DNA from 3 places in the Sinomonas atrocyanea genome. Region 2 is predicted to be linked to each of the others. Evidence: predicted binding sites of a transcription regulator. Region 2 holds the regulator's gene; each other region holds the start of a gene.
The links. The regulator LexA, encoded in region 2, represses DNA repair genes until DNA is damaged. The targets are predictions, from matches to a motif close to TCGAACANNTGTTCGA.

Region 1: the regulator LexA is predicted to act here: its motif matches at 2,889-2,904, upstream of SA2016_RS01625 (HNH endonuclease signature motif containing protein).
Region 3: the regulator LexA is predicted to act here: its motif matches at 2,199-2,214, upstream of ruvA (Holliday junction branch migration protein RuvA).

The regions. Positions count from the first base shown of each region.
Region 1 covers NZ_CP014518.1:344,082-349,122, forward strand. Annotated here, with positions in the region: gene SA2016_RS01615 (NAD(P)-dependent oxidoreductase) at 1-538, shown strand, start outside; gene SA2016_RS01620 (SDR family NAD(P)-dependent oxidoreductase) at 573-1,331, shown strand; gene SA2016_RS01625 (HNH endonuclease signature motif containing protein) at 1,360-2,832, opposite strand; gene SA2016_RS01630 (D-2-hydroxyacid dehydrogenase family protein) at 2,950-3,957, opposite strand; gene SA2016_RS01635 (pentapeptide repeat-containing protein) at 4,044-4,679, shown strand; gene SA2016_RS01640 (MFS transporter) at 4,754-5,041, opposite strand, start outside.
Region 2 covers NZ_CP014518.1:1,817,645-1,822,685, reverse strand. Annotated here, with positions in the region: gene hisB (imidazoleglycerol-phosphate dehydratase HisB) at 1-579, opposite strand, end outside; gene SA2016_RS08395 (histidinol-phosphate transaminase) at 627-1,748, opposite strand; gene SA2016_RS08390 (LysM peptidoglycan-binding domain-containing protein) at 1,841-2,212, opposite strand; gene lexA (transcriptional repressor LexA) at 2,566-3,273, shown strand; gene SA2016_RS08380 (ATP-dependent DNA helicase) at 3,282-5,041, opposite strand, start outside.
Region 3 covers NZ_CP014518.1:2,351,990-2,357,030, forward strand. Annotated here, with positions in the region: gene yajC (preprotein translocase subunit YajC) at 1-324, opposite strand, end outside; gene ruvB (Holliday junction branch migration DNA helicase RuvB) at 455-1,525, opposite strand; gene ruvA (Holliday junction branch migration protein RuvA) at 1,518-2,159, opposite strand; gene ruvC (crossover junction endodeoxyribonuclease RuvC) at 2,307-2,891, opposite strand; gene SA2016_RS10805 (YebC/PmpR family DNA-binding transcriptional regulator) at 2,946-3,701, opposite strand; gene pdxT (pyridoxal 5'-phosphate synthase glutaminase subunit PdxT) at 3,704-4,342, opposite strand; gene asnB (asparagine synthase (glutamine-hydrolyzing)) at 4,511-5,041, shown strand, end outside.

The DNA.
Region 1 (5,041 bases), 1.5 Mb from region 2:
CCCGCTCTCCGGCGGCCCGGTCCGCGCCGGCGAGGGCGACCTCCTCATCGTGGTGGGAGCCGCGCCGTCCGACCTCGAGAAGGCCCGGCCCGTCCTCGGGCTCCTCGCCTCCACCCTGACCGTGGTGGGCGACCGGCCCGGCGACGGCCAGGCTCTCAAGACCGTGAACCAGCTCCTGTGCGGCGTGCACATCGCCGCCGCGGCCGAGGCGCTCGCCCTCGCCGATGCACTCGGCCTCGACCCGGCGAAGACGCTCGAGGCCCTCGGCGCCGGCGCCGCGGGATCGTTCATGCTCTCCAACCGCGGCCCCCGCATGCTCGAGGCCTACACCGAGGAGGGCGCCGAGGTCCTCTCGCGCCTGGACATCTTCGTCAAGGACATGGGGATCGTCGGCAAGGCCGCCCGCTCCGTGGGCCTCCCGGCTCCCGTCGCCGCTGCCGCCGAGCAGCTCTACCTGCTCGGCGCGGCCCACGGCCTCGCGGCGGCGGACGACTCGGCCGTCATCAAGGTCGTCGCCCCCGCCCCGCGGACCGCCTGAGCAGCAGACTGAGCCGGGTCGGTAGGCTGGGCGCATGACGACGGCGCTCATCACCGGCGCGAGCAGCGGCCTCGGGGCCGAGTTCGCGCGACAGCTCGCAGCCCAGGGGCACGATCTCGTCCTCGTGGCGCGTGGCCAGGACCGCCTGGACGCCCTGGCGAAGGAGCTCGGCAGCCGTCACGGAGTCGCGACCGAGGTTCTGGCCGCTGACCTCACCGACCCCGTGGACCTCGGCACGGTGACCACGCGGCTCGCCGACCCGTCGAGGCCTATCGGGATCCTCGTCAACAACGCCGGCCTGGGGCTCCTCCACGACTTCCACCACACCCCGGTCGAGGAGGAGGTCCACCACCTCCGGCTCCACGTCGAGGCCGCGCTGAAGACCACCCGGGCCGTGCTCCCGGGCATGCTCGCGCGGGGGGAGGGCCGCATCGTCAACGTGGCGAGCGTCGCGGCCTTCCTGCCGAGGGGGACCTATTCGGCGGCCAAGGCGTGGCTGCTCGCCTTCAGCCGGTGGGCCAACGTGCACTATCGGCGCTCCGGGGTGCTCGTCACCGCGCTGTGCCCGGGGTTTGTGCGCACGGAGTTCCATGCCCGCATGGGCATGGAGACGCGGTGGATCCCCGGCTGGGCATGGCTCCGCGCCGAGCGGGTGGTCCGAGACGGGCTCCGCGACAACCTGGCCGGCCGCTCCGTGTCCGTCCCGTCGCTGCGGTACAAGGCCGTCCGCGCGGCCGCGGCCGTGCTGCCCGACCGCGTCCTCGGCGGCCCGGCGCGGCGCCCCAAGCGCTAGGCCGCGCCGGTCTGCCGGCGGCCGCGCGTCAGAAGGGGGGCGGTTCTTCCGGACGCTGTTCCGGCGGCGGTCTATGCCCAGGTTCGGGCGGTAGGGGTGGTCCGGACGGCTGGGACAGTTCGCCGGGCCGAACCGGAAGATCCGCGCTCCGTGGACCCAGGATGTGATCGCGGTCCGAGGGTTCCGAGGGATGGCCGAAGCCGAGGAGCGTCGTCCACACGAGGTCGCCGGATGCCCGGCGTCCGAGCGTGAACAGCGCGAGCGACTTGAGCGCGTGGTGCTTGGGGCACAGAAGAGCAAGGTTGTCGGCATCGGTGCTGCCCCCGTCCTGCCACTCGACCGTGTGGTCGATCTCCGCGCGGCGCGCGGCGCGCATGCATCCTGGGACGCGGCATGCTCCGTCCCTATAGCGGATGAAGCGTCTGAGGGAATCCGGCGGCCGGTACGCTGTCCTGCCGAGCTTCACGGGCACCCCTTCGCTGTCGGTCCAAAGGCGCTGCCACGTCGGCGCCGCGGCCGCCAGCCCTCGGGCGGTGTGCGCGTCGACGACGCCGTAGCCTTCGAGCTCGGCCGCATCATCCGAAGCGCCGAGGAGCACTGCGGCGGGGATATGGACCACGATCTCTGGCCGCAGGAGGTCCGCGAGGCCCTCCGGTGAGGGCACCGCCACGGGTGACGGGCCGGCGCCGTGCGTCGCAAGGGCTGGCCTTTCGGTCGTGCCACCCGCTTCGAGCAGGGCCCGGGCGAACGCGTCGGCGCGAAGCTGCGGCGTGGTGCGGTACTCGCCCTCGGCCTTGTGGGCGCTGTTCGCGATGACGTCGATCCGGTGGAAGGCGGCCATGCCGATCTCGGCCGGCAGGAGGGCGGTCAGCGTGCACATGCCGTCGTCCTCCGAGCGCAGCCAGACTCCGCGATCGGTCTCCGCATGGGTGCGGCGTCGAGTGATGGACTCGGGGTGCAGTCGCTCCCGCAGGGCCAGCACGTTGCGGCGAAGCTCGCTCGGCGTGCGCCGATGGCCCTTGCGGGTGCGAAGGCGCCCTAGCGCCTCGATGCCGAACAGCTCGGCCGCAGTCTGGGGCAGAGTCGACGCCTGCTCGACGATGATCCGGGCGTGCGCCTCCGTGAGGTCCCCGGAGAGGAGCGCCTCGTGCACCGCGGGATGACGGCCCACGAGGGCCTGGGAGAAGTTCACTGTACGCGCAGCAGCCGCCTCGGAGGTTCCTTGGAGGAGGGCAACCTCGGACACCGCAACAGCGTGGGCGATGTCCCCGTTGAGCCTGGCGGGCTGGCCGTCCCGGCCTTCGAGCGGCTCCTCGGAGATGAGCTGCGCACACCGGTCCACGAGGAACGCCCGCATCGCGGCGCTGTACGCGTCGAAGTCCGCGAACGCCTCGAGCGCTTCCGCCACTCCTCGAGCCGTGTCCAGTGCGGTGGGGTCCAGGGCCAGCAGGCCCCCGAGCACCGCCGGGCGACGCGAGGTGAACGAGAGTTCGTCCGGCACCGCCACTGAATATGCTGTGATCCCCACGCACGCCACCCCCTCCCGCTCTATTCTATCCGAAAATGTATTCGATAGATAGACTGCAGGAGAGAAGATGTATACGTCGAACGGATCTGCCTACTTGGGCGGAAGCTCCATGACCCGCACCGGCGACCCCGCGGCCCACGCCTCGATGTCCTCCACAGCATCACGGTAGAAGACCTCGTACTGCTCGCGCGTGACATAGCCGATGTGCGGGGTGAGGAAGGTCCGCGGCGCCGTCCGCAGCGGGTGATCGGCCGGCAGGGGCTCGACGTCGTACACGTCGAGGGCCGCGCCGCCGATCCGGCCCGCCTCGAGGGCCTCCACGAGCGCAGCCTCGTCCACGATCGGCCCGCGCGAGCTGTTCACGAGCAGGGCATCCGGCTTCATGAGTGCGAGCTCCGCGGCACCCACGAGACCCCGCGTCCGCTTCGACAGGACCAGATGGATCGAGAGGATGTCCGCCTCGGCGAAGAGCTCGTCCTTCCCGACCCGGCGCACGCCGACCTCCGCCGCGTGCTCGTCGGTGAGGTTCTGGCTCCACGCGATGACGTCCATCCCGAATGCGAGGCCCACGCGCGCCACCCGGCTGCCGAGGTTGCCCAGGCCCAGCAGGCCCAGCCGCGCACCTTCGAGGCCCCGGCCCACGGTGGTCTGCCAGCCGCCGTCGCCCGTCCAGCCCGATCCGCCCGAGCCGAGTTCGGCGTCGAGCCGGCGCACGGCCGCGTGGATGAGCGCCCACGTGTGCTCGGCGGCGGGGGAGGGGAGATAGCCGGTGCCGCAGACTGGGATGCCGCGGGCGGCCGTCGCCTTGAGGTCGATCGACGCGTTGCGCCGGCCCGTCGAGACGATGAACTTCACGTTCGGCAGCCGCTCGAGCCGCGCCGCCGTCAGGGGCGTGCGCTCGCGCATGGCCACGAGCACGTCGAAGGGGGCGAGCGCGGCGGCCACGGCGCCGTCGTCGTGCCCCAGGTGCTCGCGGAACACGGTGACCTCGGCGCCCGCGTCCTCGAGCCGGGCGAACCCGCCCATCTCCCGGGCCACGCCTTGGTAGTCGTCGAGGACCGCGATCTTCAGTCCCTGGATGCCTGTGAGGGAAGCCATGCGCCCAGCCTAGTTCCGTCCAGCCGGATTCAGGCGCGTGCGGAATGGCCCTGCCGGGTTCGCGGCGGCGCGGCTACCCTCGACGCATGGCAGACTCGATCCGCTCCCCCCGCCCCGCCCGGAATGCCGGCCCGCGCGCCCGGGACCAGGGCGCCCCACGCCTCGAACCGCTGCTCCTCGAGGGACTCGAGCCCGGTCTCGCGGGCGACCCGGAGGCCGGGCACCGCACGGAGGGGCTCGCCTTCGACGGCGCGGACTTCACGGGCCGCGAGCTCGGCGCCGCCACCTTCTCGGAGTGCGCCTTCCGTGACGTCACGGCGCACGACGCCGACCTCCGCTCGGTCTCCTTCCTCGACTGCCGCTTCGAGCGGCTCAACGCCCCCAGCCTGCCGGCACCGCGGAGCCGCTGGCGGGGCGTCGAGATCGAGGCCTCCAGGATCGGCTCCGCGGAGCTGTACGACGCCGAGCTGAACGGCGTCCTCGTGCGCGGCTGCAAGCTCGGCTACGTCAACCTGCGCGGCGCCCGGCTGCGCGACGTGAAGTTCGAGGACTGCGCGATCGAGGAGCTCGATCTCGGCCACGCGTCGGCGATGCGCGTGGCCTTCGAGGGCACCCAGATCGATGCGCTCGACGCCAGGGGGCATCCTTCGAGCATGTGGACATGCGAGGAGCCCGCCTCTCCCGGGTGTCCGGGATCGACGGGCTCCGCGGGGCGACCGTGAGCGGCCTCCAGGCCGCCGAGCTCGCGGAGCTCATGGCAGCGCGGCTCGGGATCGCCGTCGAGGGCTGAGGGCCCTCAGTTCTTGACGGAGGCGGGAGCCATCGGGACCTCGGGCACCGGGCCGGAGATCGGGCCCGACGCGACCGGCGCCTCGCCGGACACCTGGGCCTCGAGCGCGGTGGCCTCCAGGTCCACACCGGCCTCCTGCGCGGCCTCGACGGCAGCCGGGTGGTCGAGCGGGAGCTGCAGCGCCACGCCGTCGTCCGCCAGCGCGACGGGGACCTCGGGGAGCGGCATGTGCTCGAGGTCGATGTGCGGGTTCTCCTCCTGGTGCGCGACCACCTCGCGCGCCTCGGCCTCGGT
Region 2 (5,041 bases):
GACGGCGGCGCGCAGGGCCCGGGCGAAGGCCTTGAACTGGGCCTCGACGATGTGGTGGGGGTCGCGGCCCGCGAGGACGTTCATGTGCAGGCAGATCCCGGCGTGCAGGGTGATGGCCTCGAACACGTGGCGCGTGAGCGAGCCGGTGAAGTGGCCGCCGATGAGGTGGTACTCCTGGCCTGCCGGCTCCCCGCTGTGGACGAGGTAGGGGCGCCCCGAGACGTCCACGACCGCGTGCGCGAGCGCCTCGTCGAGCGGCACCGAGGCCTCGCCGAAGCGGCGGATGCCGGCCTTGTTGCCGAGCGCCTGCTTGAGGACCTCGCCGAACGTGATCGCAATGTCCTCGACGGTGTGGTGGACGTCGATATGCGTGTCCCCGGTCGCCTTCACGGTCAGGTCGATCAGCGAATGCTTGGACAGGGCCGTGAGCATGTGGTCGTAGAACGGGACGCTGCTGGAGATGTCGGAGCGGCCGGTGCCGTCGAGGTTGATGTCGACGAGGACCGAGGACTCGCTCGTGGTGCGCTCCATCCGCGCGGTCCGCTGGGTCACGGGCGCGGTCTGCAGCTCGGTACTCATGGGTGTGTGTCCTTCGATCAGGCGTCTGCGGGGGTGCTTCTTTTATTCTAGGCGGCGGGCAGGCGGCCGTCCGCGGCGAGGAGCTCCTCGAGCCGCGTCAGGAACGCGCTCGTCTCGCGCTCGGTGCCCGCGGTGACCCGCAGGCTCCCGGGGATCCCGACGTCGCGCACGATCACGCCCGCCTCGAGCAGGCCGTGCCAGATCTTCTGCGGGTCGCCGAGACCTGTGAAGAAGACGAAGTTCGAGTCCGAGGACGCCGGGGTGAGGCCCATGCGCGCCAGTTCCTTCACGATGCGGTCCCGCTGGTGCTTGATCTCCTCGACCTCGGCCATGAGGGAGGCCCGGTGCTCGAGCGCGGCGAGCGCCGTGGCCTGGGTGACGGCGGAGAGGTGGTACGGGAGGCGGACAAGGCGCAGCGCGTCGATGACCTCGGGGGCGGCGGCGAGGTAGCCCAGGCGTGCGCCGGCGAGGGCGAAGGCCTTGCTCATGGTGCGCGTCACGATCAGCCGGGGGCGGCCGGGCAGCAGCGTGAGGGCGCTGTGCGTGCCGAGCTGGGCGAACTCGGCGTACGCCTCGTCGACGATGACAATGGCCTGGCTCGCCTCGCCCGCCTCGTAGACGGCCTCGACCACGTCGAGGCCGAGAGCCGTCCCGGTCGGGTTGTTGGGCGAGCACAGGAAGACGATGTTCGGGGCGAGCTCGCGCACCTGGCGCGCGGCCGAGGCTGCGGTGAGCTCGAAGTCCTCCTGGCGGGTGCCCTTCAGGTACGCGGTGCCGGTCCCGGCGGCGAGCAGCGGGTACATCGAGTAGGTGGGAGGGAAGCCGAGGGCCGATCGCCCCGGGCCGCCGAAGGCCTGGAGGATCTGCTGCAGCACCTCGTTCGACCCGTTGGCGGCCCAGAGCTGCTCCGGGGCGAGGCCGTGCCCGAGGTACTCGGCAAGGGACTCCCGCAGCCGCGTGAACTCACGGTCCGGATACCGGTTCAGGCCCCCGACGACTCCGCGGACGGCCTCCACGATGGCGTCCTGGACGTCCTGCGGGACGCCGTGGGTGTTCTCGTTGACGTTGAGCTGGATGGGGACATCGATCTGCGGCGCGCCGTACGGATGCTGGCCGCGGAGGTCATCGCGGAGAGGGAGCCGGTTGAGTCGCTGAAGCTGGTCGTCCACTGCTCCAGCCTACGCCAGCGCCCTCGGCGCACCCCATTCGGAGGCGGCAGGACAGGGCGTTCGTGACGCCCGGCACCGGAGCCGCCTTGCGGCTACTTGAGGACCGGGACGAGGATCTGTTCGCCGGGGAGCACCCGGACGCCGGTGAGGCCGTTGAGGTCCTGGATCTGACTGACGGTGACCCGCGGATCCTGGTTCGGCACGCGCCGGGCGGCGATCGTCCACAGGGACTCCCCCGGCTGCACCGTCACGGTCACGGTGGCCCCCGGGCCGGTGAGGGGCGCCGCGCCCGCCTGGGCCGGCACCGTGAGGGCCGCCCATGCGATGAGCATCGCGAGCGTTGCCAGGAACAGCGGGACGACGACGAGGACGATGCGTCCCCGCCGCGTCAGGCGCAGCGGCGTGCGGGAGGTCCGTGCCGCGCGGGGTGCCGCGAGGGGGCCGAGATGGATCGCGTGTGCCATGGTCTGCCTTCCCCTGCACCTCCCGGGTCCGGCGGCGCGGCGGGCTTCGATTCTTCGAAGCTCCAGCGCAGGAGCGGGACTCGGAGGTGCAGTTTCTTCGAATGCATCTTCGAACTTCTTGGTTCCTTCCTAGCACCTGTCCACGAACAATGTCCAGACTCGCTCGAACATGTGTTTGAAAGGTGCACACAACTGTCCTACGGTGGGAGCAGCACGGGGCACGGGCCCGAACCTTCGGACCGGCTGCTCCCTCTCAAGGCCATGGAGACATGGTGCGGAGGGGGTCCGACAGTTCTGGTCCCGAGCCGGTACAGACCGCGCGGAGGCGCGGGCGGCGAAGGGACAGGGACGGCATGGCACCACGGACGAAGGCGGCAAAAGGGCTGACGGCGCGCCAGAAGAGGATCCTCGAGACGATCCAGCGCTCGGTACAGCTCAAGGGGTACCCGCCCTCGATGCGCGAGATCGGCGACACGGTCGGGCTCGCTAGCCTCTCGAGCGTCACGCACCAGCTGTCGCAGCTGGAGAAGCTCGGCTACCTGCGGCGCGACCCGAAGCGTCCGCGCGCCATGGAGGTCCTGATGCCGCTCACCCTCGACGAGGGCGAGCTCAGCGTTAGCGGCGAGGGCGCCGCGGCGCTGCTCGGCGCCGGCGGGGCCACGCTGGAGACCATGGCGTCCGCAGCGGACACGGCCATGGTCCCGCTCGTCGGCCGCATCGCCGCCGGTGGCCCGATCCTCGCCGACCAGGCGGTCGAGGACGTCATGCCGCTCCCCCGCCAGCTCGTGGGCTACGGGGAGCTGTTCATGCTCCGCGTCAAGGGCGACTCGATGATCGATGCGGCCATCTGCGACGGAGACTGGGTCGTCGTCAGGCGGCAGAACAGCGCCGAGAACGGCGACATCGTCGCCGCCCTGCTCGACGACGAGGCCACGGTCAAGACGTTCCGGCAGCGTGACGGCCACACCTGGCTCCTGCCCCAGAACACCAGGTACGAGCCCATCCTGGGCGACGAGGCGACGGTCATGGGCAAGGTCGTCTCGGTGCTGCGCTCCGTCTGAGCGCAGCCTCAGCCCGCCTGCGCGAGCCTCCCGAGCGCGTCCAGCACCACGCGGCGGTCCGTGGTGCCCCACAGCGGCGGCAGTGCCCCGCGCAGGAAGGCGCCGTAGCGCTCGGTGGCGAGGCGCGAGTCGAGCACGGCCACGACCCCGCGGTCCGCGGTCGTGCGGATGAGCCGCCCGGCGCCCTGGGCGAGGCGCACCGCCGCGTGGGTCGCGGAGACGCTCATGAAGCCGTTGCCCCCGGCCTGGGCGACGGCCCGGGAGCGGGCGGACATGAGCGGGTCGTCCGGGCGCGGGAACGGGATCCGGTCGATCACGACGAGCCGGCACGACTGCCCCGGCACGTCGACCCCCTGCCAGAGGGACATGGTCCCGAACAGGCAGGTGTCCGGCTCCGCCGCGAACTGCTTCACGAGCGCGCTCATGGACGACTCGCCCTGGCACAGGATCGTGGTCTCCAGCCGCGACCGCAGCTCGTCGGCGGCCTCCTCGGCCGCGCGCCGCGAGGAGAACAGGCACAGCGCCCCGCCGCGCGAGGCGGCAAGGAGTGCCTCGAGCTCGTCGAGCGCCTCGGGCGAGACGCCGCGGCCGGGCTTGGGCAGGTGCCGGGCGACGTAGAGCATGCCCTGCTTCGGGTAGTCGAACGGGGAGCCGACGTCCACGCCGGTCCAGGTGGGCGCGCCGGGCCCCAGGAGGCCGAGGGCGCCCGCGGTGGGCTCGAAGGCGGAGCCGATCGCGAGCGTCGCGCTCGTGAGCACCACGGTGTGCCCGTCGAAGAGCCCGTCGCGGAGCCTGCCGCCGATGCTCAGCGGCGCGATGTGGAGCATGGCCGGTGCGTCGTCGTCCGGCGTGGAGTAGCCCGTGACGGGGTCCGGGGCGCCCAGGCGGGTGACCCAGACGACTTCGCGGTTGGCCTCGGCATCGAGGAGCCGCTCGCAGACCTCCAGCACGGCCATGAGCCGCGACCGGGCGACCTGCCGGGCGCCGTCGGCCGACTGCGACTCCCCAGGCTTCGAGTCGGAGAGGGCCACGCGGCACGCGTCCCGGACGAGCGCGACGTTCTGCGCCTGCTCCTCGTTCAGGCCGCGCGCCAGGAGGCCGGTAGGTGCGGAGGTGAGCGAGAGCTCCAGGGCGGTGGCGGCGCCCTGGAGCGCCTCGACCGAGATGGCGCAGTGCCGGCGCGCGCTCGAGGCGGCCGCCTGGATCATCTGCCCGGAGAGCTGGGCGCTCACGGCGCCGGTCACCCGGTCGGCGAGCTCGTGGGCCTCGTCGACGACCACCACGTCATATTCCGGGAGGACATTGAGGCCCTCGAAGGCGTTGATGGCGAGCATCGCGTGGTTGGTCACGACGATGTCGGCCTCGGCCCCGCGCTGGCGGGCGAGCTCGCTGAAGCATTCGGCGGCGAAGGGGCACTTCTGCGCGCCGAGGCACTCAAGGGCGGTCACGGAGACCTGCCGCCAGGCACGGTCGGTGACGCCGGGGACGAGGTCGTCGCGGTCCCCGGTCTCGGTCTCCTCGGACCACTCGCGCAGCCGCTGCACCTCGCGGCCGAGCTGGCTCGTGGGCCCGGCGCCCGGGTGGGGCACCGCGTCCTCGCCGAGGGAGAACAGCTGGCCCTCGGCCGGCTCGTCGGTCGGGAACCCGCCCTCGAGCTTGTGCCGGCACAGGTAGTTGGAGCGGCCCTTGACCAGGGCCACGTCCACCGGCCGGTCCAGGTGGGGCGTGACCGCCTCGAGCAGGCGCGGCAGGTCGCGGCCCACGATCT
Region 3 (5,041 bases), 530 kb from region 2:
CGACGGCGCCGCGCCGGCCTCGGGGGCGGCCTCGCCCGCCAGCGGGGCAGCGGGCTCGCCGGCCGCGGGGGCGGCGGGCTCGATGACCTTGGTCACGGCCTGGCGGTGGACGGTCGCCTCGTTGCCGGGGCTCAGTTCGAGGACCACCTTGTTCTCGGCGTCGTTCACCGAGACGATCCGGCCGTAGAGGCCGAAGCTCGTCATCACCTCCACGCCGGGCGAGAACTTGGACTGCATCTCAGCCTGCTGCTGCTGCGTCTTCTTGTTCCGCCGGAACATGGTGAAGATGAAGAAGGCGAAGACCGCCAGCAGGAGGATGGTCATCAGGTCCATACAAGGTCCAATCTGTGTGGGGCTCGGGTAGCGTTCGGGCGGGTCCCGGGCGCGGCATAGGGGCCCTCGGCCACGCGAGGGTGTGATCCCAGTCTAAGGGCACGCTGCAGGGCGGCCCCGATCAGTCCAACGATCCATCGGCCTCGTCCGAGCCCGGACCGAACAGCGTTGCGCTCTCGGCGAACGGGGCGCTGGCCGGGACCGGGAGGCCGAGGTGCTCGTAGGCCAGCGGCGTGGCGATCCGCCCGCGGGGCGTCCGGCCCATGAGGCCCTCGCGGACCAGGTAGGGCTCGGCGACCGTCTCGACGGTCTCCGGTTCCTCCCCCACCGCGATCGCGAGGGTGGACAGCCCCACGGGGCCGCCCCCGAACTTCGTCACGAGTGCGGACAGGACCCCCCTGTCGAGCCGGTCAAGCCCCCGCGCGTCGACCTCGTACATGTCCAGCGCCGCGCCCGCCGCGCGCGCGTCGATCTGCTCGATGCCGTGGACGAGTGCCCAGTCCCGCACCCGGCGCAGGAGCCGGTTCGCGATGCGCGGGGTGCCCCGCGACCGCCCGGCCACCTCGGTGAACCCGGCGGAGGTCACCTTCAGGTCCAGAAGGCCCGCAGAACGGCGCAGCACGAGCTCGAGCTCCTCCACGGTGTAGAACTCGAGGTGGCCGGTGAACCCGAAGCGGTCCCGCAGCGGCCCGGGGAGGAGTCCCGCCCGGGTGGTCGCCCCGACGAGGGTGAAGGGGGGCAGGTCGAGCGGGATCGCCGTCGCGCCCGCGCCCTTGCCCACCACGATGTCGACCCGGAAGTCCTCCATCGCCATGTAGAGCATCTCCTCGGCGGGACGCGACATGCGGTGGATCTCGTCCAGGAAGAGCACCTCGCCCTCGGAGAGCGAGGACAGGATCGCGGCGAGGTCGCCGGCGTGCTGGATCGCCGGGCCGGAGGAGATCCGCAGGGGAGCATTCATCTCGCCGGCGATGATCATGGCGAGCGTGGTCTTGCCGAGGCCCGGCGGTCCGGACAGCAGCACGTGGTCCGCGGTGCGGCCGCGCATCCGGCTCGCCTCGAGCACCAGCGAGAGCTGGCGGCGGACCCGCCCCTGGCCCACGAACTCGTCGAGGAACTTGGGCCGCAGCGCCGCCTCGAGGGCCCGTTCCTCGGGCTCCTCCTGGCTGGCGACCAGCGACGGCTCAGCCACGGGCGCCGGCCTTCAGCGCCCGGGCGCCCTGGCCGAGCCAGCGCAGCGTGGCCCGCAGGATCTCGGGGACGCTTCCCGAGGCGGCGACCTCGGGAGCGTCGGCCATCGCCTTCTCGATGCTCGCGGCGGCGTCCTTCTCGCTCCACCCGAGGGAGGCCATCGCCTCGATGACCTGGGCCTTCCACGGCGCCTCGGCCCCCGCGGCGGCGACCGCGGGCTCCTGGGCGGTCCCGAGGGGCACGAGCTTGCCCTTGAGTTCCAGGACGAGCCGGGCGCCCACCTTCGGACCGATCCCCGGCACCTTGGTGAAGGCCTTCGCGTCCTCGGAGTGCGCCGCGACGCGGACCGCCTCCGGGCTGTGGACGGCCAGGACGGCCAGCGCGAGCCGCGGGCCCACCCCGGAGACGCCCAGAAGCACCTCGAAGACCTCCCGCTCCTCGGCGTCGGCGAACCCGAACAGCGTCAGGGAGTCCTCGCGCACCACGAGCGAGGTGTGGACCGTTGCCTCCTCGCCGAGCCTGAGCCCGGCGAGGGTCTGGGGCGTCGCCCAGAACGCCATGCCCGCGCCGTTGACGTCGATGACGCCCGAGGACAGCCCCACGTGGGCGACCGGACCGCGGAGGAAGCTGATCACCGATACCCCTTGCCTTGCCCGTTGCCGTGGCCGTTGGATCCGAACATATCTACGAGAACTCTAGCGGCCGACGGCGCGGACCCGCCTCAAGGGGCGCGGCGCGCCTTCGCCTCGGCTCGCCCTTCCGCCACCCGGCGCGTGCGCGGCTCATCGGCCGCGGCGCGCCTTCGCCTCCGCTTCCTGCCACAGCCTCTGCGCGGCCGTGAGCGCCGTGGCCTGCATCGCCGTCGTGCGTCCCGCCGCGGAGGGCGAGCCAGGAGCGCTGCCGCGCCACGCGTGGGCGAGGGCCAGCGCGAGCGCGTCGGCGGCGTCCGCCGGGCGCGGGGCCGTCTCGAGCCGGAGGATCTTGGTGACCATGCGCGTGACGGCGTCCTTGTCCGCGCGGCCGCTGCCGGTCACGGCGGCCTTGACCTCGCTGGGAGTGTGCAGCGCGACCGGGATGCCGCGGCGCGCCGCCGCGGCGATCACCACGCCCGAGGCCTGGGCGACGCCCATGACGGTGCTCACGTTCAGCTGGGAGAAGACGCGCTCCACGGCGACGACCTCCGGCTCGTGGCGGTCGAGCCATTCGTCGATCGCCTGGGCGATGGCCAGCAGGCGCGCGTCCAGAGGCTCGTCGGCCTTCGTCCCCACCACCCCGACGGCGACGAGGGTCGCCCGGCGGTCGGCGGCGACGTCCACGACGCCGATGCCGCAGCGGGTCAGGCCCGGGTCGACGCCCAGCACCCGCAGGCCGGCGCCCGGCCTCGCAGTCCGCGCGCCGGGCGCCTCGGGGGTACTCACGCCTCAGTCGTTCTCGAGCTCCGCCATGACGTCGTCGCTCATGCCCGCGTTCGTGTACACGTTCTGCACGTCGTCGAGGTCTTCGAGGGCATCGACGAGGCGCACGAACTTGCGCGCGCCGTCGGCGTCGAGGTCGACCTCCATCGAGGGCACGAACTCGGCCTCGTCGGTGTCGTACTCGATGCCGGCCGCGGTCAGGGCGTCGCGGATGGCCTGGAGGTCGGCGGGTTCGGAGTAGACGATCCAGTTCTCGCCGCCGTCCTTGACCTCCTCGGCACCGGCGTCGAGCACCGCCATGAGCAGGTCGTCCTCGGAGAGGCCGTTCTTTGGCAGGACCACGACGCCCTTGCGGGCGAACAGGTAGTTGACCGAGCCCTGGTCGGCCATGGAGCCGCCGTTGCGGGTGACCGCCAGGCGCACATCCGCCGCGGCGCGGTTGCGGTTCTCGGTGAGGCACTCGATGAGGAGCGCCGAGCCCTGCGGCCCGCGGGCCTCGTACATGATCTCGGTGTACTCGATCGCCTCGCCGGTCAGGCCGGCGCCGCGCTTGATGGCGCGGTCGATGTTGTCGTTGGGGACCGAGTTCTTCTTCGCCTTGCTGACGGCGAGGTCGAGCGCGGGGTTGCCGGAGAGGTCGGGGCCGCCCATGCGCGCGGCGACCTCGATGGTCTTGATGTACTTGGCGAACGCCTTGGCACGCTTGGCGTCGACGACGGCCTTCTTGTGCTTGGTGGTCGCCCATTTGGAGTGGCCGGACATGCCTACGCTTCTCCTCTGATCATGCGGATGAAAAGTTCATGGATCCGTGTCTCGCCCGTCACCTCGGGGTGGAACGATGTGGCGAGCAGCCGTCCAGAACGCACTGCGACAATTCTAGACCTGCCCCCGAGCGTCGCCGTGTGCGACGCGTGCGCTGGATCGACCTCGGCGAGGACCTCGACGTCGGGGCCGACGCGCTCGACCCACGGCCCGCGGATGAACACGGCGTGGACGGGCCCGCGGCTCTGGTCCACTTCCTTGAAGTCCAGATCCGTCTCGAACGACTCCCGCTGGCGGCCGAACGCATTGCGCCGCACCGTGATGTCGAGGCCGCCGAACGACTCCTGCGGCCTGCCTGCAAGATCAGGAGTGGGGTCCGCGATCTCGTCGGCGAGCAGGATCATCCCGGCGCACGAGCCGTACACGGGGAAGCCTGCGCGGATCTTGGCCCGCAGCGGCTCGGCGATGCCGAAGGCACGGGCCAGCTTGTCAATGGTGGTGGACTCCCCGCCGGGGACCACGAGGCCGTCGACCTCGTCGAGTTCCTCGGGACGGCGCACCTTGACCGCCCGCGCGCCGGCCTGCTCGAGGGCTGCGAGGTGCTCGCGCACATCGCCCTGCAGGGCGAGCACACCGACCACGGGCGCGCCCTGGTCCTGGGCTGGGCGGGGATCCGGTGCTGACTGCGGCGGGGTCGGGGCGTTCGATGTCACCGTGACAGTCTAGTCGGGACCCTCCGCGGCGGTTCCCCGGGGCCCCGCCGGTAGCATGGAGCGCAGACCCGCAGGACAACAGATGAGGACAGCACTATGTGCGGAATCGCCGGCTATTTCGGCGCTGGGCTCGATGAATCGCTGCTGGCGGCGATGAACACCTGCATCGTGCACCGGGGGCCCGACGGCGAGGGCTACTTCACCGACGGCAGCGTGGGGCTCGCGCACCGGCGGCTCGCGATCGTCGACGTCGCCCACGGCCAGGAGCCGATGATCAGTGCCGACGGCCAGACGGTCCTCGTCTACAACGGGGAGGTCTACAACTACCGGGAACTGCGGGCCGAGCTCGAAGCGGCCGGCCGCAGCTTCCGCACCGCCTCCGACACCGAAGTGGTGCTGCAGGCGTACGAGGAGTGGGGCGCCGAGGCGTTCGACCGGTTCAACGGCATGTTCGGCCTGGCCATCTTCGACCGGCACCGGGGCCAGCTGGTCCTGGCCCGTGACCACTTCGGCATCAAGCCGCTCTACTGGGCCAATGCCGGCACCGAGCAGGATCCCCGGCTGCTGTTCGCCTCGGAGATCAAGCCGATCCTCGCCACAGGGCTCGTCGAGGCCCGGCCCAACGAG